DNA from 4 places in the Candidatus Pantoea multigeneris genome. Region 3 is predicted to be linked to each of the others. Evidence: riboswitches for the same ligand, from Rfam matches in the RefSeq annotation. Region 3 holds a riboswitch; each other region holds the start of a gene.
What was found. Region 3 has a riboswitch for thiamine pyrophosphate ahead of thiC (phosphomethylpyrimidine synthase ThiC). Riboswitches for the same ligand answer to the same signal wherever they lie in the genome.
Positions count from the first base shown of each region.

Region 1: it holds a riboswitch for thiamine pyrophosphate, as region 3 does, so the genes downstream of both, tenA (thiaminase II) here and thiC (phosphomethylpyrimidine synthase ThiC) in region 3, are expected to answer to the same signal.
Region 2: it holds a riboswitch for thiamine pyrophosphate, as region 3 does, so the genes downstream of both, thiM (hydroxyethylthiazole kinase) here and thiC (phosphomethylpyrimidine synthase ThiC) in region 3, are expected to answer to the same signal.
Region 4: it holds a riboswitch for thiamine pyrophosphate, as region 3 does, so the genes downstream of both, F3J40_RS11485 (FAD-dependent oxidoreductase) here and thiC (phosphomethylpyrimidine synthase ThiC) in region 3, are expected to answer to the same signal.

Region 1 covers NZ_VWXF01000004.1:120,641-126,647, reverse strand. The annotation lists gene fhuE (ferric-rhodotorulic acid/ferric-coprogen receptor FhuE) at 1-1,967, shown strand, start outside; TPP riboswitch at 2,061-2,163, shown strand; gene tenA (thiaminase II) at 2,227-2,913, shown strand; gene F3J40_RS11400 (ABC transporter ATP-binding protein) at 2,910-3,665, shown strand; gene F3J40_RS11395 (ABC transporter permease) at 3,665-4,429, shown strand; gene F3J40_RS11390 (ABC transporter substrate-binding protein) at 4,451-5,383, shown strand; gene kup (low affinity potassium transporter Kup) at 5,428-6,007, opposite strand, start outside.
Region 2 covers NZ_VWXF01000006.1:13,551-19,557, forward strand. The annotation lists gene yegS (lipid kinase YegS) at 50-949, shown strand; gene thiD (bifunctional hydroxymethylpyrimidine kinase/phosphomethylpyrimidine kinase) at 981-1,781, opposite strand; gene thiM (hydroxyethylthiazole kinase) at 1,778-2,566, opposite strand; TPP riboswitch at 2,605-2,705, opposite strand; gene F3J40_RS14645 (hypothetical protein) at 2,904-6,007, shown strand, end outside.
Region 3 covers NZ_VWXF01000019.1:13,982-19,988, forward strand. The annotation lists gene F3J40_RS24320 (aminotransferase-like domain-containing protein) at 1-347, shown strand, start outside; gene thiE (thiamine phosphate synthase) at 509-1,159, opposite strand; gene thiC (phosphomethylpyrimidine synthase ThiC) at 1,162-3,084, opposite strand; TPP riboswitch at 3,172-3,272, opposite strand; gene F3J40_RS24335 (Rsd/AlgQ family anti-sigma factor) at 3,376-3,882, opposite strand; gene nudC (NAD(+) diphosphatase) at 4,038-4,811, shown strand; gene hemE (uroporphyrinogen decarboxylase) at 4,852-5,919, shown strand; gene nfi (deoxyribonuclease V) at 5,925-6,007, shown strand, end outside.
Region 4 covers NZ_VWXF01000004.1:140,333-146,339, reverse strand. The annotation lists gene F3J40_RS11510 (alpha/beta fold hydrolase) at 1-25, shown strand, start outside; gene F3J40_RS11505 (hypothetical protein) at 100-438, shown strand; gene F3J40_RS11500 (ThiF family adenylyltransferase) at 481-1,476, opposite strand; gene F3J40_RS11495 (thiazole synthase) at 1,473-2,234, opposite strand; gene thiS (sulfur carrier protein ThiS) at 2,238-2,435, opposite strand; gene F3J40_RS11485 (FAD-dependent oxidoreductase) at 2,432-3,361, opposite strand; TPP riboswitch at 3,505-3,625, opposite strand; gene F3J40_RS11480 (LysR family transcriptional regulator) at 3,736-4,638, shown strand; gene F3J40_RS11475 (FUSC family protein) at 4,737-6,007, shown strand, end outside.

The sequences.
Region 1 (6,007 bases), on a different contig from region 3:
TCACGCGTGCAGGTACAAAGCTGCTACTGGCACCACGAGATGTACCGCAATCTGTGACGGTCGTGACACAGCAGCGCATGAAAGATCAGCAGTTGCAGACGGTTGGCGATGTTCTCACGAATACCACCGGTATCTCGGCCAGCCTGTATGACAGCGAGCGTTCGAGCTACTACTCTCGCGGCTATCAGATCACCAGCTACAGCTACGACGATATCCCAACTTCGGTCAGTGATACCTGGAACCTCGGCGACGCCGCAGAAGACTCGGCTATTTATGACAAAATTGAGGTTGTGCGGGGTGCCAATGGCCTGATGAGCGGATCGGGCAGTCCAGGCGCGTCGGTCAATATGGTGCGCAAACGTGCCGATAGCAAAACCTTCACCGGCGATCTCTATGCCAGTTATGGTAGCTGGAACAATCAACGCTATGTTGCCGACCTGTCCGGTCCCCTCAACAGCACGGGGTCGGTGCGTGGCCGCGTAGTGGCGGGTTATCAGGATCAGGACAGTTGGTTAGACCGCTACCACAAGCGCAAAGAGTTCCTGTATGGCGTGGTCGATGCGGACCTGACCGACAGCACGACGCTCTCATTGGGCTATGACTTCCAGGAGAGCCAGACCGCGAACCCAACCTGGGGCGGGCTGCCTATTTGGTACAGCAACGGCGCACCAACCCACTTTGCCCGCAGTACCAACCCTTCAGCGGACTGGACACATTACGACCTCAGCTCACACAAGGTCTTTGTTAACCTCGACCAGAAATTCGACAACGGCTGGGTATTCCGTCTCAATGCTACCCATGCCCAGGCGACCGTGAATGACAAACTGATTTACCTTGAAGATTTTGCCGATGCGCAAACCGGCCTTGGTTTATCCGCCTTTGGCAGTAAGGACCAGGGCAAACGTAATCTGGATTCTGTAGATACCTTTACCAGTGGCCCGATTGAGCTGTTTGGTCGCCAACACCAACTGCTGGCAGGACTCAGCTTCAGCCGCCAGCACAACCGCTATTACAGTTCAAATGGTGACTTCGGTGACACCACCATGCCAGACATCAACAACTGGAACGGTGACGTGGCTGAACCGTCATGGGGCGACTGGTATCTGGACTCTGATGATATCGTGCGACAGAAATCCATGTATACCGCCGCCCGTTTCTCCCTGGCCGATCCGCTCTCGTTGATCATTGGCGCACGCTATACCCAATGGAGCACACACGGTAGCAGCGGTAACGTCACCAAATATAACACCACGCCGTATGGTGGCCTGGTGTATGACATTAATGACACATGGTCCGCCTACGCCAGCTATACCTCCATCTTCCAGCCGCAAACCTATCGCGATGCCAACGGCCATTATCTTTCACCGGTTACCGGGAAAAACTATGAAACCGGCCTGAAATCAGACTGGTACAACGGCAAACTCACCGCAACGCTGGCGGTATTCCGTCTGGAACAAAGCAACGTCGCCCAGGCGCTGGATGGTGTGTTCGTGAATAGCTCCAGCGAACAAGCCTATACCACCGCCAACGGCACCGTCAGTAAAGGGGCCGAGTTTGAACTGAATGGTGCCGTCACTGACAACCTGAAAATGACGTTTGGCATCAGCCGTTACGTGGCTCGTGACAATACCGGCGCACGCCTGAACAGTGATATGCCGGAAACCGAGATCAAGCTGTTCACCAGTTATAACCTGCCAATGCTGCCGGAACTCACCGTCGGCGGAGGCGTAAACTGGCAAAACCGCGTGTATAAAGATGCGACCTATGTTGATGGCTCAACCAAACGTTACTATCAGGGCAGCTACCCGCTGGTTAATCTGTTTGCACGCTATGACGTGACTAAACAGCTTTCCGTGCAGGCCAACCTGCAAAACCTGTTTGATCGTGGTTACTACACCTCCATGGATGATGACCTGGTCTACGGTCAGCCGTTTAACTACTCCGTCAGCCTCTCTTATCACTTCTGATGCCGCTCAAACCCCCGCTTTTTGCGGGGGTTTTCAATCCCGGCTTTTCTCTTGCCGGTGATTGTAATCGCCCGCTGAATCACGTATAAAAAATGCCTCTCCGAGGGGTGTCCAGTGATGGGCTGAGATGGTGCAAACCGAACCCTTTGAACCTGATCTGGGTCATGCCAGCGAAGGGACGGGTCGGCAATCCTGCTACGTGCAACTGCCTGTTCTTACCTCCGGATGCCCGGATCTCCTGAAAGCGAATGGAGGTCCAATGTTTCTTCCTCAGTTTGATGCTGGCCTGTATGGTCAGTTACGCCGCAATGCTGGCTCCGTCTGGCAATCCTATGTCTGTCATGATTTCGTCCAGCAACTCGGTACAGGCACCCTGCCACATCATGCTTTCCGCCACTATCTGACCCAGGACTATCTGTTCCTGATCCACTTTGCCCGCGCTTATGCGCTGCTGGTCAGTAAATTCTCCACCTTGCCGGAAATGCGTGCGGCGACAACTTCCCTCAATGCCATCGTGAATGAACTGCCACTGCACGTGGCTTATTGCCAGCAGTGGGGGCTAAATGAAAGCAAGATGGAACAGGTGGAGGAAGCGGCTGAAACCATGAACTACACGCGCTATGTGCTGGATATTGGTCATCGTGGTGATGCACTGGATCTGCTCGCGGCATTAATGCCTTGCGTTGCCGGTTATGCCGAAATTGGCTTACGCCTGCTGAATGACCCTAATACGGTGCTGGAAGGCAATCCGTATGCTGACTGGATCCGCAACTACGGCGATCAGGCTTATCTGCGTGGCGTGCAGTCATCCCTTGATCTGCTGGAGAAAGTGGCTCATCAGCGCGGGGGAGAGAGCCGTCTGGCCGAACTTAACACCATTTTTAACACTGCAACCCGGCTCGAAGCGGCTTTCTGGCAAATGGGGTTGGATGCACCGGCGCAATGAGAAATCCACCGTTTAATCGCACCCAAGTGCCACCGGGTATCGCCGTACGCGATCTCTGTTTACGCTTCGGTCAGCGCACCATTTTCGAACGGTTGAGTGTCGATATTGCCAGCGGGCAAATCGTCGCCCTGCTGGGGGCCAGCGGGGCGGGCAAAACCAGCCTGCTCAGGATCATCGCCGGGCTGGCACAAGCCACATCCGGCAGTGTCATGGGCAGCGATGGGCTACCCATCAGCGGCAGAATTGCGTGGATGGGCCAAAAGGATCTGCTCTACCCGTGGCTGAGCGTGCAACAAAACGTGATGCTGGGTGCGCGCCTGCGTGGCGAGCAACCGGACCACGACTGGGCATTGCATCTGCTCGAACGCGTCGGTTTGCAGGATCAGCGTGATGCCCGTCCGGACACGCTTTCAGGAGGGATGCGCCAGCGGGCCGCGATTGCCCGTACCCTGTATGAACGTCAGCCCATTGTCCTGATGGATGAGCCCTTCTCCGCCCTTGATGCGATAACCCGCGCACGGGTACAGAACCTGGCCGCTGAACTGCTACAGGATCACACCGTGCTGCTCATCACTCACGATCCGGTGGAAGCCTGTCGCCTGGCGCACCAGTTGTTGGTGCTGTCACCGCATCCTGCCGGACTGGACACCTCACACACGCTGGCAGGAACACCGCCGCGCGCCTTAGATGATCCTGAACTGCTCCGCAGCCAGGGGGCGTTAGCCCAACAACTTCTGCGAGGAGCCGAATAATGGAGAGAACCGATTCTCGCCTGAACCGCCTCTGGCGCGGGGCTGTGGTCTTTGCGGGTTTACTGCTGCTGTGGACGCTGGTCACGATGAGCGGCGTTCCTCGTTTTCTCTTGCCCAATCCTGCTGCCGTGGTCGAAGCCTTGTGGCAGAACCGGGATTATCTGGCCGACCATACGCTGGTCACCGCGATGGAAATTCTCAGCGGCCTGGTGTGCGGTGTGTTGCTGGGCAGTGTGCTGGCGCTGTGTATGGTGTTTTCACCGCGCTTGCAGCGTTGGGTGATGCCCATGGTGCTCACCAGTCAGGCCATTCCGGTTTTCGCCTTAGCCCCGCTGCTGGTGTTGTGGTTTGGCTTTGGCATGAGTGCCAAGGTGGTTATGGCCGTGCTGGTGATTTTCTTTCCTGTCACTTCCGCTTTCTATGACGGCCTGCGCCGCGTCAGCAATGACTACCTTGATCTGGCTCGCACCATGCGCGCTTCGGGCTGGGCGCAGCTGCGCCATGTGCGGCTGATGGCCGCTTTGCCTGCCTTCGGCACCGGACTGCGCATGGCGGCCGCCGTGGCACCGATTGGGGCGATCATTGGCGAATGGGTAGGATCAGCCGAGGGGCTGGGCTACGTCATGATGAACGCCAACGCCCGAATGCAGAGCGATTTATGCTTTGCTGCACTGTTTATTTTGATTTTGATGACCATCGCGCTGTGGGTGGCGATCGATACCCTGCTCCGCCGCCTGATTAGCTGGGCACCGGATACACATTAAAAATTTTACCAAGGAAAGACCATGTTCAAGAAAACGGCGACCACCTTACTGTTAGCCGCCTGCATTAGCCAGGCGCATGCGGCGGAAAAACTGACACTGATGCTCGACTGGTATGTTAACCCGGATCATGCGCCGATTATGGTGGCAGAGCAGATCGGTGCCTTCAAAGCAGAAGGGCTGGACGTGAAAATCGTTCCACCTTCCGATCCTTCACTGCCACCGCGCTTGGTGGCGGCGAAACAGGCTGATTTAGCCATCACCTACCAGCCGCAGTTGCACTTCTTCGCCGATGAAGGTTTGCCGCTGGTGCGCGTGGGCACGTTAATCAACACGCCGCTGAACACGGTAATTACCCTCGATCCTAAGGTTAAATCTCCGGCGGAACTGAAAGGTAAGACCATCGGTTTCTCCGTCAGCGGGATTGAACAAGCCACGCTGAACACCATGCTGGCCCACGACGGTGTCAGTGGCAAAGAGGTCAAACTGGTCAATGTTAACTTCCAGCTCACCAGCGCCCTGTTGACGCACAAAGTTGATGCCGTGATTGGCGGTTATCGCAATATTGAAGCGCTGGAGATGAAAATGCAGGGGGCAAAACCAGTGGTGTTCAACGTGGAAGATTATGGCGTGCCTGCTTACGATGAGCTGATCATCGTTGCTAACCGCGACGAAGTGAACGACCCACGGATTAAGAAATTCCTCGCCGCGCTGAAAAAAGGCAGTGACTATCTGCACGCGCATCCGGAAGAGAGTTGGAAAGCGTTTGCCGCCGCGCACCCGGAACTGAATACCGACTTCAATCATCAGGCATGGATGGCATCACTGCCGCTGTTTGCACGCGACCCGGCGAAGCTGGACAAAGCCCGCTACGACGCGTACGAAAAATTCCTGTTTGATAACAAGCTGATCAAAAAAATCACGCCGGTAGACAGCTACGCCGTCGAGCCTGAGTAAGGCATCCGTGCAGGAAACGCCGTCGCGTTTCCTGCCGCTCCAGGTTAAAACTCTTTCTGTCCACCTAACTCGATCACCCGGTTAGGCGGGATGCGGAACTGCTCGTGAACCCGCAAAGCATTTCGCTGGAAGAAATGGAAGATCCCACCTTTGATTCGCGCCAGCCCCTTGCGCTTTTTCATCACCAGCGTGTCATGGGAAGTAAAGAATGAGGCTTCGTTAACTGAACAGCCAAAGCCTTCCATGCCGCATAAATGCAGAATTTCTTGCATTGAGGGGACTTCGTGCCAGCCATAAGCCGCCGTCACCTGCCAGAAAGTGGGTGAAAGTTGCTGCATGCTCAGGCGCTGCTGGTTGTATACACGCGGCGTATCAACGGTGCGGATGTGCAGCAGCACAGTACGCGCATGTAACACCCGGTTGTGTTTCAGGTTATGCAGTAGCGCCTGCGGGATTTCATACTCTTTACGCGCCAGGAAGATGGCGGTGCCTGCCACACGCTGAGGTGGATTGGCTTCCAGCGACTGAATCATCGCTTTTAAGCCTACGGGGTCATTGTCAAGACGGCGGATCAGGCGGATACGCTCACTGCTCCAGATCCACATAAACAGTAACATGGTAAAC
Region 2 (6,007 bases), on a different contig from region 3:
CCGCTGTGCTATAACTGCCTCAGTCAATGCGCATTTAAGGGAAAGGACAATGGACAACACACCACAAGCTGTACTGATTCTGAATGGCAAGGGTGCCGGTAATGAAGCGCTGCGCAGTGCTGTAGGCCTGTTGCGTGATGAAGGTGCGCAACTGGCTGTGCGTGTCACCTGGGAACAGGGAGACGGAAAACGCTATGTCGAAGAAGCGGTATCACTCGGTGCTGCCACGGTCATTGCTGGCGGTGGAGACGGCACCATCAATGAAATTGCCACCGCGTTAGCCGCACTTCCCGCAGACAAGCGCCCGGCGTTGGGTATTCTTCCCCTTGGCACAGCGAACGATTTTGCCACCAGTGCCGGTATTCCCGCAGAAATGGAACCTGCCCTGCGTCTCGCTTTACAAGGTCGTGCAGTGGCGGTGGATCTGGCTCGGGTTAATCAGGATCGCTATTTTATTAATATGGCCACCGGTGGCTTCGGGACGCGTATCACCACCGAAACGCCAGAAAAACTCAAGGCAGCCCTGGGAGGCGTCTCCTACTTTATCCATGGCCTGATGCGCATGGATACGCTGAAACCCGACAGCTGTGAGATCGAGGGGGATGATTTTCACTGGCAAGGTGATGCCCTGGTGATTGGCATTGGCAATGGCCAACAGGCCGGAGGCGGTCAACGTCTTTGCCCGCAGGCGCGTATCAATGATGGTCTGCTTGAGCTGAGTATCGTCACGGCACAGGAAGTATTGCCTACCCTGCTGCATTCCCTGACCAGCAATGAAGAAAACCCCAATGTCGTTGCCGCCCGGCTACGTAAACTGACGATCCGCTCACCCCATGAAATGACGTTTAACCTCGATGGTGAGCCACTGAGCGGGCGCGAATTTACGCTTGAAGTGATGCCAGATGCAGTGAGTTGCCGCTTGCCACCTCACTGCCCTTTACTGGCGTAAGGTCGCAAGCCGCGCAAATCACCTCAGGGGGTTACCACCACTGATGGAAATGGTGAACGGGGCCAATGCCATGGCCGACTTCCAGTGAGTCGGCCTGCATTAACGCCTGCTGCAACCAGGCTTTAGCTTCAGCCACGGTCTGCGCCCAGTCGTTATGACGCGGACGCAACGCCGCCAGGGCCGCAGACAAGGTACAGCCCGTGCCGTGCGTGTTGCGAGTATTGACGCGCGGTGCAGTGAAACGCTGGGAGCCTGCCGCAGTAATCAACCAGTCAGGGCTTTCACCGTCGCTTAAATGGCCCCCTTTCATCAGCACTGCCTCACAACCCAGCGCGATTAATGCTTCTCCCTGTGCCAACATCTCCTGCTCATTACGCGCATGCTCAGTGCCCAGCAGCGTGGCGGCTTCAGGAAGATTAGGGGTAATCAGCGAGACCTGCGGTAATAACAGCTCGCGCACGGCGGCAACCGCATCGGGTGAGAGCAGTGGATCGCCACTTTTTGCCACCATGACGGTGTCCAGTACCACGAATGGCAGGCGGACTTTTTTCAGCCGTTCGGCAACCACCTCAACAATCGCGGTTTCTGACAACATGCCAATTTTAGCGCTATCAATACGCACATCATCCAGCACCGAATCCAGCTGTGCTGCCACAAAGTCAGGTTCAATGCGGTAGACCGACTGCACTCCACGGGTATTCTGCGCCACCAGCGCCGTGATGACGCTGGTGCCATAGGCACCCAGTGCAGAAAAAGCTTTTAGATCGGCCTGAATGCCAGCCCCACCGCTGGGATCGGTGCCGGCAATCGTCAAGGCATTAATACGCTTCATTGTGCTTCCTCTACATTCAGTGACCACAAGCCATCCAGCAACGCCACGGCAAAACTGCCCGGCCCCTGACTACGAGAGGCAGCCACTTCCGCCGCACGGGCGACCATGGCACAGGCGCTGGCAACATGCTGTAAGCGATCGCCAGGTAGTGCGCAGCATGCGGCCACCACGGCCGACAGGGCACAGCCAGTGCCCACCACGCGCGTCAGAATCGCATCACCCCCCGGTACCGCCAGCGTACGGGTGCCATCGGTGATGTAATCAACCTCCCCTGTGACGGCGACAACAGTGCTAAAGCGTGTTGCCAACTCCTGCGCGGCCTCAATAGCCAGGTCAGAAGTGTGCAGGCTGTCAACGCCACGTCCACCGCTTTGTTGCTGGGCCAACGCCAGAATCTCAGAAGCATTGCCGCGAATAGCCGCAGGCTTAGCTGCCAAAATCTGCTGGCAAAACGCAGTACGTAAGCTCAATGCCCCCACCGCTACCGGGTCAAGTACCCAGGGTGTACCCGCTTGATCGGCTGAGACTATCGCTCGCTGCATCGCATCACGGCGATCCACCGTCAGCGTCCCGACATTGATCAGAAGTGCACTGGCAACAGCACTGAATTGTGCGGCTTCCTCAGCGTCAATCACCATGGCAGGCGCAGCCCCGAGAGCAAGCAGCACGTTAGCAGTAAACGTCTGGACCACATCATTGGTCATACAGTGCACTAAAGGTGCCTGCTGGCGTAACAACACGAGCGTTTGCGCGAGTTGCGCAGAGGAAAGCGGGGTATGCGACACGGTAATCAGGCTCCTGACCAGAGGCAGGAAGAGAGATGCGGACAGGCATCTGACTTCCCTCCGCTGGCATTATCCAGTTCAGGTTCAACGGGTGTTTCTCAGCAGCTTCCCAAAAGAGGCTGCACCCCGAGTCAAATTCACAGCCAGCAGCATAAGGTAAGGACAAGGCGTCGCGCAAGTCATCAGCCTGATTCGCATCAACCCTTACCGCTATATGCGGTAAAAAATCAGTAAACACTGCTGCGCAAAAAATGAACCTCTGATCTTTTTTTATAACAAAATAACTGAAATAAAATTGATGAATGCAGATTAAGTCATATAACTCAGGAGAACAATTGTGAAAATTTCTGATGTGAGCAGCGCACCATTTTTTGAAAATGAAATAAAATTCACAAAAAAGCACCCTGAAAATTACCCGGACAATGAATTTAACCACCCCTCTGATTTTAACAACCTGCGGAAGAAAAGATCCCCCGCACCCGGCTTATCACATATCATTAAATTTACATTTAATGATGGAGATTCAGTCAACATAAACTCAACACATCCTCGGAGTAATTCAACTGAAGATGTAAATTTCATCTTCAGATTTTTTAGAACAATATCAGAAAATAAATGGAAAGAGCTGCATGCCCCAGTGGTTATGTTAAAAAACATACGTCGATCCGGTAATCTATTGCAGGATATAAAAAAATCCATTGGTGGTGAATTACATTTCAATACTTCCGTGACGTTTAAATTAAGCAGAAGGGAAATATTTCATGGCTGTGTTAAATTTCTTGACGAGCAAGAAAAAACATTCATAAAAAAGAGAAATATTACCGATGCATTTTATAAAAAGTATTCCTATATCAAAAGAGATGAAACTAATGTTATTAAAAACATATATTACGGCGATTACTTAAAAAAAACCTCCATGTTAAACGTGAGATCTTTCACTCAACTACCAGACCCAATTAAAAAGAGCTTTGACTCCATTAGCGATAATATATTGTTACATGGTAAATTTAGCACCGCTACCCCAGGAAACACGACAACGATTTTACACCATGAAAAAAAATCCATGCTGTCTGTAATGCTAAATCATATAGCATACCAAATAAAATTAAGCCGAGATAAAATCCATAGCACTAGATCCTTAATCGAAGTGCAACAGGAGCAAGTAAAAATTGACCATCTTATAGGATATCAACTCGAGGTTATGACTGAGTTATATGTATCACACATAGAGGAAAGGAAAAAAATTAATAAACCTGATGCTTTATACCTCATGGATAAACTTGCTGTAACGCACTATATTGGGCTGATTGGGCAAATTGAAAAATTTCGCAATGAAATTATAAAAGGAATTATTGACGTTATATTTTCCGATAAAACAAATTACCTTTCATCATTAAGTAAAATTCAAAAATTCAATCAACGTGAATCCTGGCAGAAAACATTTCTTGGCGACGGCTTTATTCATGCATTAAGTTATATATTAGAAGTAGATGCATTACATGGCTACTCCAATCAGGTCAATATTAAAATGATAAACAAATCAACCCTGAAGAAAATACGTAACATTAATGATGAAAACTACAATCGAACAAGCCACTATGATGGTGAAATTTATAAAAAAATAAAAAAATGGTCACAAGAAAACAAAATAACCAAAGAAATGAACAACATCCAACAGCATTTGACCTTCGTGGATATAAAGAATTCATCTCCGGAGATTTTTAACTGGAAAATTAAATTCTCTAATTACTTAAATGAAATGATCTCCTTGGCTGAAAAAGAAAAAAACAAATCTTACTTCGATGACACCAATAAAAAACTGAATAGCGAATCTCTTATTTACATTATTATTAACAAGAGAATGACGCGATCTGAAATGTTTATTAAACGTCTATTCCCCTTCAGCGATTATGCGGAGATAAAATGGGAGAATGCAAATAACTTTTCCGATGCAAAAAAATCCATACGAATAACATTTGCGGAAGCGGTTGCTTTTTATCGGAAATGGAACCCTACAGATAGCGACATGAATGCATTGATATTGGATAAAGACATTCGTGAGCTCATTGAAGAAATATCAATCAAAACCAGTAACTGGGAGCAGAATCTCATCGCTCAGGTTGACAACTTAAAATATGATGCCAGTTATCTTATTGGTTCATATGGCAGATTAAACAAGCGGATCGATGAACTAAAAAACATCAGTAATATCGACCATTACACTAAAACCTACAATATCCATATCAGTCAGTCAGAAAAACAGAAATTATCTGACTTTTTCAATGGAAGATCCCAGGGGTATCTGGTAGGGATCAATGATAATCCTGTAGGTGAACATGTTCCGCATAGTATAATCTGTATTCCTTTGAGAAAAGGAAACGGTAGTCACGATGGATTTGAAAGTTTGCTCGTCAGCCTGGAGCAGCAAGAAATAGTACGCCTGCCCGCGCTTCTGGGTCCAGAACGTAAATATATCTCAACAAAAAGCCATATCAGTATTGATGATAATGTCAGAAAAGATTATCTGGATAGCTTAGAAAGTCGTAAAGCTATGCATGAAAAAGGCTATAGAGATATCTCCAGAGAGGTTGAAAATCTGAGGAATTTCCTGCAAGAAGAATTATCCCCCCGCTATATACCAGACAAGAACAGTGACTATCTTACGCATGTAAAAATGACATTTATTGATGTTGACGGTCCAGCCGGCCCTGCTACCAAAATCTATCGGCTCTATGAGAGTGACGCATTAAAATTCACTAACTTCTCTTTATCTACACATCCAGACAAACACAAGCTAAAGATAATCAATAACATTATTGAAAATAAAAATACACGCCTAAAGGATGAAATTGATGACTTTATTTTTACGGCAGATGATAAATGGTTCTCCTGGGATGAGAGAGAGATTAGAAACACCAAAGAGTGGATGGATGTATTCATCATACTATTTTCTATTGGATCAGTATTATTTCCCACACCTAATTTATCGATGGGGAGTAAATTCTTCCTTAAATACCTTCCATTTACGCTAGTAGACCTGCTCGCTAACGTTAACAGCGCACTGCTGGGAAAAAGCCTGGCAAGTAATTATGATGAACTTAAAAATTCTAATGACGATTTATATAAAAGTATTTTCTACTGGGGAGCAGCTACATTTTCCAGTGCTGCAATAAGCATTGCAACGCCGCTCCCTAAGCACACTTATACGTCAAACAGAAAAGCATTTATTCGTTCTCTTCATCAGGATATTATTGCCGATGCAAGATTTGCCGTCAGTCAGGACATGGACTATCTGGTCGCTCGTTTATATGGCGACATATCCTATGCGCGATCTTTAAAATCACTATCAAAAAATGCACCAGCCGATATAAAATCGCTACTTAACGACATGGTAGAATATTCATTTTTACAAACTCACGAGTTAATAGATGATGATATACG
Region 3 (6,007 bases):
ATTACCAGCCCCATCTCCGCCGGATGCGGCAAATTTATCAGCGTAACTATGAAACCTTCAGCTGCTGGGTGCGGCACTATTTTCCCTGTGGTATTTGCGTATCGCGTCCGCAGGGCGGATTTTTAATGTGGATTGAGTTGCCAGAGGCATTTGATGCGGTATTACTCAACCGTGAGCTGCGAGCTTCAGGGATACAAGTGGTGGTAGGTTCTCTGTTCTCTGCTTCAGGAAAATACCGCAACTGTCTGCGGCTTAACTTTACATTCCCTCTCGATGCGCGAACTGAGCAGGCTGTGGCTTTGGTGGGAGCGGCTGTGGAGCGAGCAATAGCCTCCTGTGCTGCATAGCGAGAAAGGCAGGGCCGAAAAGGAGAAGCTATCAGCCCTGGTCAGACGCGGAGTTGCCTGACGCCAGCAACATTAAGTTGATCACCGACTACGCACTAGCTGTTGATTCACGAGGTGCGTAGTGGTTTCCAGCTAACTTGTGCGCCAGTGCAACAATTACATCACCCCTGTGCGACAGGTTCCTGATTCTCTGGTTCAGCCAGTGCCAGCAGGGTGGCCGTGGCGGCACGCCAGTCTTCAGCCTGAGTAATCGCACTCACTACCGCAATGCTTCCTACGCCTGTGGCCAGCACTTCTGGCGCACGCGCGATAGAAATACCGCCGATGGCAACGGTCGGAATATGTTGCAGCCGTGACAGGTGGCGCTTAAGTTCCACCAGGCCTTGCGGTTCCGATGGCATATCTTTGGTCTGGGTCGGGAAGATATGGCCCAGTGCAATGTAGGATGGCTGGATCGCTAGCGCGCGGTCCAGCTCGGCATCGTCATGGGTCGAAATCCCTAAACGCAGCCCCGCAGCGCGGATCGCATCCAGATCTGCCACGTCGAGATCTTCCTGCCCCAGATGGACACCATAAGCCTGGTGGCGCACCGCGAGCTGCCAGTAGTCATTGATAAACAGCCGTGCCTGATACTGTTTGCCCAATGCGATGGCTTCCCGGATCGCCGGTTCGACATCCTCATCCTGACGATCTTTCACGCGTAGCTGGATCGTGCGTACGCCAGCTTCTAGCAGGCGGGCGATCCATTCAACGCTGTCCACAACCGGATACAGTCCCAGGACTGGTGCGGTGGAGGGAAAAGGGGCACTCATACTTATTCCTCGTTTAGGGCATCGGCTGGGTGATACAGCTCGCTGCCGCGACTGCGAAACGCATCGGACATCCTTGCCATGCCAATTTCGATAGGTTTTGCCGCAGCTTCCTGCTGCGCTGCATATTCACGGACTTCCTGCGTAATCTTCATTGAGCAGAATTTGGGTCCACACATAGAGCAGAAATGTGCCACTTTGCCAGATTCTTGCGGCAGTGTTTCGTCATGATAGGCGCGGGCAGTGTGCGGGTCGAGTGCCAGATTAAACTGATCTTCCCAACGGAATTCAAAACGCGCTTTGGACATCGCGTTATCACGAATTTGCGCGCCCGGATGGCCTTTCGCCAAATCGGCGGCGTGGGCGGCAATTTTATAGGTGATCAGCCCTTGCTTCACATCCTCTTTATTCGGTAAACCCAGATGTTCTTTCGGGGTGACGTAACACAGCATGGCACAACCAAACCAGCCGATCATGGCGGCACCAATTCCTGAGGTGAAGTGATCGTAGCCAGGGGCTATGTCAGTGGTTAACGGGCCAAGGGTATAGAACGGCGCCTCATGGCAATGCTCAAGTTGTTCCGTCATATTGCGGCGGATCATCTGCATCGGCACATGTCCCGGCCCCTCGATCATCACCTGAACATCATACTCCCAGGCAATCTTTGTCAGCTCTCCAAGCGTATGCAGCTCGGCAAACTGTGCTTCGTCATTGGCATCCTGAATGGATCCAGGACGCAGGCCATCACCCAGTGATAGCGAAACATCATACGCCGCGCAGATTTCACAAATTTCGCGGAAATGCTGATAGAGGAAACTCTCTTTATGATGTGAAAGGCACCACTTCGCCATAATTGAGCCGCCACGAGAAACAATACCAGTCAGACGTTTGGCGGTCATTGGCACATAGCGCAGCAGGACTCCGGCATGAATAGTAAAGTAATCGACGCCCTGTTCAGCCTGTTCCAGCAGAGTATCGCGGAACACTTCCCAGTTAAGATCTTCCGCTACGCCGTTGACCTTTTCCAGCGCCTGATAAATCGGCACTGTACCAATAGGAACGGGGCTGTTACGCAAGATCCACTCTCGGGTTTCATGGATGTAGCGACCGGTTGAAAGGTCCATCACGGTATCCGCGCCCCAACGGGTTGACCACACCAGCTTTTCTACCTCTTCTTCAATGGAAGACGTGACGGCAGAGTTTCCGATGTTAGCGTTGACCTTAACCAGGAAATTGCGACCAATAATCATGGGCTCAGATTCGGGATGGTTAATGTTGGCGGGGATAATTGCACGTCCGGCGGCCACTTCCTCACGCACGAACTCAGCAGTGATATTCTCGGGGAGATGCGCACCGAAGCTGTGACCCGGATGCTGTTGCAGCAGCACTTCACCACGAATCCGTTCGCGACCCATATTTTCACGCAGCGCAATATATTCCATCTCCGGGGTGACGATGCCGAGGCGAGCGTAATGAAGCTGTGTCACGCAGCGTCCGGCTTTTGCCCGGCGAGGCTGTGGCAGATGTTCAAACCGCAAATGGTCTAAGCCATCATCGGCTAAGCGTTGTTGCGTGTAGACCGAGCTGATCTGCTCGAGAGTTTCACTGTCATCACGCTGTGTTATCCAGCGTGCGCGCAGCTTATGCAGTCCACGATGGACATCAATCTGCGCATCAGGATCGCCATAAGGCCCCGCGGTGTCATACACCGGCACTGCCTCGTTATCTTCAAACTGAGGCTCACTTTTACTGCCGCCGACCAGTGTCGGGCTGAGCTGAATCTCACGCATAGGCACGCGAATATCAGGCTGGCTACCGGTGATCCAGATACGTTTAGAGTTAGGGAAGGCCGATCCGCCTTTGAGTGAGTCGATAAATTCTTGCGCCTGGGCGCGCTGTTCACGGCGGTTTGTTTTCGATACAGACATAGCAATTTCCATCTAAAAGGGAAGTTTGCTTGTCCGGAGTCCGGAAGGAGTAACAGCAACAGCAGGCGATAAAGTGCCGCTGCACTGATGAATTTTACTCTTGTTCCCTTCGCAGGTATTAGCCTGATCAGGTTCCGCGGATCCCGAATTAACGGTCTCAGCCCCGGGGGGCACTCCGACAAGATAAAACGCTCAGGCCTTAGCGCTGAACGACTTCGCGTTGATACTGCAAAGCCCCTTCAGCATAAAAGGCCTTTTTAATAATAACAAGCATTTTACATTTGCTGTTTTTTAAGCTGGGCGTGCCATATCGTTTGCATTGGCAACCGGGGCACTTGCCAACTGATTATCCCAGGCCAACTGCACGAGCTTATCTTCCAGCGTAAAGCGGGCTTCCAGTACTTCTCCCACTTCTGAAAGTGCCTGCTGAAAAGTCATGCAGTTATCATCAGTAATCGACTGCTGCAGATGACCGTCATACAGCTGCATCAAATGTTCGGTGTTGCGTTCCAGCTGAGGATAAATTTGCGCAGCAGCAATCAATGGGCTGTCGCCTTGCATCTCACTGATGATGCGCTCATAAACACTGAAGTGGCCCGCTGAGAGGTAATCCACCAGCCCGTGACAGAAGCTATCCAGCGCTTGTTCATCCAGCGCCGTTAAGGACTCTTTATTGGGTTTAATACCGACAAGATGATAGTACGACACCAGTAACTGGCGGCGGGCTTCCAGCCACGCATCGACCAGTTCGTTACTGCCACCTACGCGATCGGTCAGGTCATTTAACTGGTTAAGCATTAGAGGCTCCGGATTGTTTATTTTCCCGATCATTGCAGAGTGCTGGCGCAGTGCTATCTGCTTGCCTGCAACCCAAAATAATTAGGGTATAGTGATTTACACACTAACATCAGGACTTCAGCGTCAACATACGACGCATAAGGATGACGATTTATATGCAACGTGAGATCTCAAGCGTAGACGCTGGATGGTGGGTTGTCAGCCAGGAAAACAAACTTTGGCTGCCGCATGGTGAGCTGCCGCAGGGGCCTGCAAGTGCATTCAATTTAGTGGGAAGTCTTGGCATGCCTATCGGCGAGTGGCAAGGCGAAACGGTATGGCTGGTGTGTGAATCCCGCCCTGACAATATGGCTTCAGCACGTCAGCTGATCAATGAAGATGTGAAACTGTTTCAGTTGGCGGGCCGTGGGGTGCAGCTGGCGGAGTTTTATCGTTCGCATCGCTGGTGTGGCTACTGTGGTCATGAAATGCACCATAGTAAGCGTGAGTTTGCCTGCCTGTGTAGTCACTGTCGTGAACGCTATTACCCACAGATCGCACCTTGTGTGATTGTGGCTATCCGGCGTGGGGATGAAATCCTGTTAGCCAATCACACTAACCATCGTAACAATGTTTATACCGTGCTGGCCGGCTTTGTCGAGGTGGGTGAGACGCTGGAACAAGCGGTGGCGCGCGAAGTGATGGAAGAGAGCAATGTGCAGGTAAAAAACGTGCGCTATGTTACCTCTCAGCCCTGGCCGTTCCCTCAATCACTGATGACGGCGTTTATGGCTGAATATGCCGGCGGCGATCTCAAAATTGATGGTAAAGAGCTACAGGATGCGGGCTGGTATCGCTTTGATCAACTCCCTCAGCTACCACCGCCAGGCACGGTTGCTCGCCGATTGATTGAAGATACTGTCGCCATCTGCCGCGCCGAGAGTTCATGAAAATGCTACACTGCGCGTCTGAGACAGAGAGAGCCCAAAAATGAGTGAACTGAAGAACGATCGTTATCTGCGTGCCCTGTTACGTCAGCCGGTGGATACCACCCCAGTATGGATGATGCGACAAGCAGGCCGCTATTTACCGGAATACAAAGCCACCCGCGCTGAAGCCGGTGATTTTATGTCGCTGTGCAAAAATGCTGAACTGGCCTGTGAGGTGACGCTGCAACCGCTGCGCCGCTTCCCACTGGATGCGGCAATCCTCTTCAGTGATATTCTCACCGTCCCCGATGCCATGGGGCTGGGACTCTATTTTGAAACGGGTGAAGGCCCACGCTTCGAGCGCCCAATTACTTGCCGCGCCGATGTTGACCGCCTCCCGGTCCCCGATCCTGAGCAGGAACTGGGCTATGTGATGAATGCCGTGCGCACGATCCGCCGTAATCTGAAAGGCGAAGTGCCACTGATTGGTTTCTCCGGTAGCCCGTGGACTTTGGCCACCTACATGGTTGAAGGCGGCAGCAGCAAAGCGTTCACGAAAATCAAAAAGATGATGTTTGCTGAACCCGCAACGCTGCATGCGCTGCTGGATAAACTGGCTGACAGCGTCATTCTGTACCTCAATGCCCAAATCCGTGCTGGCGCACAGTCAGTCATGATTTTTGATACCTGGGGCGGCGTGCTGTCAGGCCGTGATTACCGCGAATTTTCGCTGTACTACATGCATAAAATCGTCGACAGCTTGTTGCATGAAAATGACGGTCGCCGTGTACCGGTTACGCTGTTCACTAAAGGTGGCGGGCAGTGGCTGGAAGCGATGGCGGATACCGGCTGTGATGCATTAGGCCTGGACTGGACGACGGATATCGCCGATGCTCGCCGTCGCGTGGGCCACCGTGTGGCGCTGCAAGGCAACATGGACCCTTCAATGTTGTATGCTCCACCGGCGCGCATCGAAGAAGAGGTTGCCACTATTCTTGCTGGCTTCGGCAGCGGGGAAGGGCATGTATTCAACCTCGGACACGGTATTCACCTTGATGTGCCGCCGGAAAATGCCGGTGTGTTCATTGAGGCCGTGCATCGTTTGTCTAAGCCTTATCATCAGGCATAAACGTGGTGGATATCGCTGCCTTGCGAGCTGAGCAGATGCGTTGCGCTGCTCAGGTAGTACGGGAAGATGACTTTGACGTCCTGCCCCC
Region 4 (6,007 bases), on a different contig from region 3:
TTGTAGCAGCGATGGACTTCATTAAAGATTTATTGACCTTTTGCAGGCATTTTTGCGCTACCCTGTGCCGCGTTTCTTCTATTTCAATCAGGTATTTTCATGACAAAGCGTAAAATGACGCTCACTGCTGCTCTGTTGGCTGCTGCTGCACTGGTAGCCTGGTGGCTGGTTCCGCACTACAGCAAAGAGGATGAGGCTTATTACGTTTCGGTGTTTTGTGCGATTCACCACGACGATAGCTCGCTATTTCTTAAGGATATGAACACGGTGATTGAGGGCGGGAACTCAGACTATGCACTGCAAAAGATTCATTTCATCCCATCGTTGGGCAAGAAGGTCGTAAACAGTTGGTCGAAACTCACCCCTGAGCAACAACTGAAGGCCAAAAACGATAATCCAGCTTGCCAGCAGTTAATGCACCAGCAGCTGGATCGATAATCTGTCACGTCGCGCCGCTATCACCTCTGCGGCGTGACGTTGTCACTCAATGCCACAAGCGCTATCAAGGCGATTTGCCGCCACAATGGCAAGCTGGCTAAAACCTCTTCTTTCCAGTGTCATTGCCGCTTGTGCTGCACGAATCCCGCTGGCGCACACGAAGACAATTCTCCGGTCGTGTGGCGGTTGCCACCCAGCCAAATCTCGCGGCAGAATACGTAAAACTTGCGCCTGAATACTTTGTGGCGCCTCCTGTTCACTGCGCAACTCAACAATACAATCGCCCTCCATTAACATCGAACTGTCAATAAATGGCACGCCGGGTTCCAGCGGTTCTTCTGCCTGATCAAAGCGGAATTTACGAAAATGCCAGTTAGCAAAGTCACAGTTAATCAGACTGCCCAGCGGAGAAGGCTGTAGCTCCAGCAGCACGCTGAGCGCCATTTGCGCCTGCATCGCACCCAGCGTGGCGACAGCCGGTCCCATGACACCGGCGGTATTGCAATTAGCGGCGGCGGCAGGCAGACGTGGGAACAGCGCCCGATAGCCAGGCGCACTGCCACAAAATCCCCCCACGTAACCCTGACGACCCAGTACCGAAGCACTGATCAAGGGGATACCCAACGCCTGACAGGCATCCGATAACGGATAGGTCACCGCAAAATTATCCGCAGCGTCCAGTGCGAGATCGATATCGACCAATGCCTCCGCCACATTGCCCGGCAGCAGCGGTTTGATCACCGCTTCAACCACTACGTCAGGATTCCTCTCTGCCACCGCGCGTTGCGCACAGAGCGCTTTTGGCTGGCCGATATCTGCCAGGGTGAATAAGTTTTGCCGGTGTAAATTATGCTCTTCAACGACATCGTTATCGTAGAGGCGAATAAAGCCCACCCCGGCACCCGCGAGCAGAGGTAACAGAGACGACCCGAGGCCACCCGCACCGACAATCAATATCCTTGCTTGTGCCAGCTTTTGCTGCCCGGCATCGCCGACTTCTTCCAGCATCACCTGACGCTGATAGCGTGCGTGGCTCATGACCCAAACTCCGCCAGACCGAATAATGGCGTTGAAGCCGCAGCCATATCCCGGCGTTCCATCAATCCCGCTTCATGTGCAGTCAAACCCGCCTGAACCGCCTGACCAAAGGCCGTCGCCATGGCGACAGGATCACGTGCTTTTGCGACTGCGGTGTTCAGCAGAATCGCATCAAATCCCATTTCCATTGCCTGTGCGGCCTGGCTGGGCGCGCCAATGCCCGCATCAATAATCAGCGGCACATGCTTAAACCAGTTTCGCATGGTGCGCAGGCCTTCGATGTTACGTAATCCCTGACCGGAACCGATGGGTGCGCCCCACGGCATCAACACTTCACAGCCCGCTTCCAGCAGTTTTTCCCCCAGAATCAAATCCTCTGTGGTGTAGGGGAAAACCTGGAAATCTTCGCGACACAGAATACGTGCGGCTTCGACCAGCGCGAACGGGTCGGGTTGCAGCGTATCGGCGTGACCAATCACCTCTAACTTGATCCAACGCGTGTTGAATACCTCTCGCGCCATATGCGCCGTCGTCACCGCGTCTTTGACGGTGTGGCATCCTGCGGTGTTAGGCAGCACCCGTTTATTGAGCTGCGTGAGCAGTTGGCGAAATGCTCCCCCACCTTCACCTTCACGCCGTAAGCTGACGGTGATGATATCTGACCCGGAAGCCTCCACCGCCTGCTGTAACACCGCGGGTGAAGGATAACCGGCAGTACCAAGCAGCAGACGTGACTGTGGTTGATAATCGTAGAACATGGCTCAACCTCCCTGCATCGGCGACAGCACTTCCAACTGCTGCCCCTCAGCCAGCGCAAAATCTGCGTAACGGCTGCGTGGGACAAACTCGCCGTTCACTGCGCTGGCAACACAGCTGGCATCAATATTTTGCTCCAGTAATAACGCCGCGAGCGTCATTGCGCCGGTTTCTACCGGTTGCCCATTCAGTTCAATTTTCACGCCAGATTCTCCTGGGATAATTTTTGCATTAATTGTTCAGCCATGATTGGCGCTAACAAAAAACCGTGACGGTACATGCCATTCACGTGGAAGACGCCATCTTCATAGCGTACCTGTGGCAGATTGCAGCGATAAGCCGGTCGTAGGCCGGTGTTGCTTTCAATCACACGCGCTTCTGCCAATGCGGGATGTAACGTATACGCCGCACTCAGTAACTCCATCATCGCGCGTGCACTGATAACACTGTTGTCATCACTTTCGACCATGGTCGCTCCCAGCATGAATCGCCCCCCTTCTCGCGGGACCAGATAACAGGGGAAACGGGGATGCAACAGGCGAACAGGACGGGAGAAGGACACTTCACTGGACTGCAGGATAATCATTTCACCGCGCACCGCGCGCAATTCTGGCTGGGCCTGACGGGCATGAATACCACGGCAGTCAATCACCCTGCCGGTAGCAGGTCCGCTGTGGAAATTCACGCCTGAAGCAATCAGTTTTTCACGTAGCGTAGTCAGAGCAATGCGAGGATCAAGATGGGCTTCACCGGCAAAGAACAGTCCGCGACTGAAGCGTTTTTCCAGAGCAGGCTCCAGCGTTTCTGGATCAACCCACTGATGCTCACGCGTCATAGCAGCGAAGCGGTCCAGCTCGCGCGCATCGCGGGGTGGAGCCACTACCAGCGTCCCCTGATGTTGAACACCGGGGATCCGGTCAGCCCACCAGGCGGCACTGTGTTGCCCCCACACAATCACTTCTTCAGGCGCGCTTTCCGCTTCGCACCAGGGGGCCAGCATGCCGCCCGCACACCAGGAGGCGGGCTGATGATCGCTGGTGATCACTTCCAGCTTTTCTCCGCGTTCCGCCAACAACGTGGCGACACAAAGCGCGCTTACGCCATTGCCCAAGATTGACCAGTGGCTCATGGCAACACCTCTGGCTGTAAGGTCTGAAAATGTCGGGAATTTTTCACCGTGGCCTCATGATAAAACAGCTGTGAGACCCGTGATACATCGTGGAATAAGCGAGAGAAGTGGCATGGCGTGGAGGCGCGTGCAGCAGTACAAACGGCGCAAAATGCCTGTCTTCCTCCGCCAGTATCAACTGGGTCAGGTTCTAAGGGTCGCTGAACCGCGCAGATGCGCTACCAGCCTCTCAGTCTCTTGGGCGAGACTCCCCTGACGCCCCTAGTTGTAGTGTAAGCGGTGCTGCGCCGTCAAGAATTTTCCCGCAAACCCTACCCTGTGTTGAACACAGGGTATACTCTGCTCCATTGTGCTAAACGCAAAGAACCTGCCCTATGAAAATGCCTGACCTGAATTTACTTATCGCGCTGGATATCTTACTGGAGGAAGGCAGCGTGGTGGGTGCTGCCCGTAAAATGAATCTCAGCCCGGCGGCGATGAGTCGCACCCTGGGCCGGATCAGGGAAACCCTGAAAGATCCCATTTTGGTGCCCGCAGGCCGCAAACTAGTGCCAACACCGCGCGCATTAGCGCTACGCGAAGAAGTCAGACTGGCAGTGAGTCAGGTCAAACACTTGCTGACCCCGGACAGCGCGATTGATGTGAGCTTACTGGCACGCCGTTTTAACGTGCGGGCGAATGATGTTTTTGTCGGGCTCTATTCCGGCCGCCTGCTGGAGAAAATGGCGCTGGAGATGCCGCTGGCATCACTCTATTTTTCCGCCGAAGAAGATAATGTCGATGGTGACGTACTCCGTCGGGGAAATGTTGATTTGTACATCAGCGCTTCACGCCCCCTGGGCGCGGAAATCCGCGTTCAACCCCTGTTTACCACTTCCTTTGTCGGCATTGCCCGTGAAGGTCATCCCATCTTCGATAATCCTATTAGCATGGAAAGTCTCACCCAGTGGGAACACATTGGCGTGTCCAGACGTGGAAAATTCTCCGGCCCCATTGACGATGCATTAGCGGAAGCAGGCTTGCAGCGCAAAGTCGCTCTCGTCGTCTCCACGCCCTTTACCGCGCTATTTGCTTTGCAGGATTCAGATCTGCTGTTGCCGCTGCCTGAACATCTGGCCCGTCACGCGCAGGCAGCAGGTTTACGTATTCGGTTATTTCAACTGCCGATTGCGTTGCAAACGGTGCTGTTTACGCAAGCCTGGCACCCCCGCTTTCAGCAGGACCCGGCGCACCAGTGGCTCAGACGCACCATCCACAGTTTATGCAATATCGATTGAGCCGTGCGTTTAACGCAATCATCAATTCCAATCATGTCACTTTCCATCATGGATAACGCTGCCTAAAGTACCGCTGCACACACTTTAGAGACAGCAAAATGAGTGATACCCCCTTATCCCTACGTCTGGTGCGACGGCTCAGCGCACTGGATATCACCACGGCACACAGCACCTACTTATTCCGATCGCTGCTGGCTGCCTGGCTGGCGCTGGTGACAGCCTATCAGCTACAACTCGAATCCCCGTGGTCAGCCGCCTCTACCGTACTGCTGGTGATTAATCCCATTCAGGGCGCGGTTATCGGTAAAGGCAGTTGGCGTATTCTCGGCACACTTTTAGGAATGGTCGTGTCGGTGTTGCTGTTGGCATTTTTTGCCCAACAACCCTGGTTCTTTTTAACTGGCTTCAGCCTGTGGCTGGGTTTTGCCGTCGCTGGAATGACCCTACTGCGGCACTTCCGGGCCTCTGGCATGGTGGTTGCCGGATATACCGTGGGTCTTGCCACTTACGGTGCGTTGCAGCATCCCGAGTTAACCTTTGAGCAAGTGATCGCACGCGGTTCAACCGTGGTGGTCGGTGTCGTTTCTCTCGGCATTGTCACCGCCTTATTCAGCCGCCGTAGCATTACTGCGAAGGTGGACAAACAGCTAGCCCATCTGACACAAGCGTGTTTTGAGGCGATCAGCCTCTCCTCCACTGAAGAGTTTTCGTCCCGCCGTCGCCATTTGCTGGCAGATCTCTATGCTATGGATGACCTCCTCGCCGTTGGCAAAGCCGAATCTGCGGTTCTCGCAGCCAGGGCAAGGGCCCTACGCTACTGGGTCTCCTCTCTGTCGGCGGCACTGACGGCACCTGCAAGCCAGGCGCACGACTGGGCACAGATCCATCAGTTAATTTGTCAGGGAAATCATGGACTGGTATCAGCCCTGCATCGGTTAAAACCCGGCCGGGATCACCATCAGGATGCACAGTCATACGCTTGCTATCAGGCTTTACGCTGTCTGGCGCACGATAAAAAGTTACAGCGTCACAGAATCGTACCGGCAATCAGTTTTCATCGTGATAGCAGAATGGCGATGATTAACGGGAGTCGTGCCGCATTGACCCTATTTTGTGGGGGTGCGGTGTGGTTACTCAGCGGCTGGAGCAATGGCGATACCATGCTGTTGATCCTGGCGCCCTACTGTTCTTTGTTGGCACTTTCGCCGGCACCCGCCATCGGGGCAAAAGGCTTTGTGAAAGGGACGCTATATGCGATCCCTCTTGCTGCGGTGTGTGCTTTCGCTATCCTGCCCGCCATTCATGATCTCCCGTTACTGCTGCTGGTGCTTGGGCTGTTCTGGACGCCGGGTATTTTAGCGACCACCCA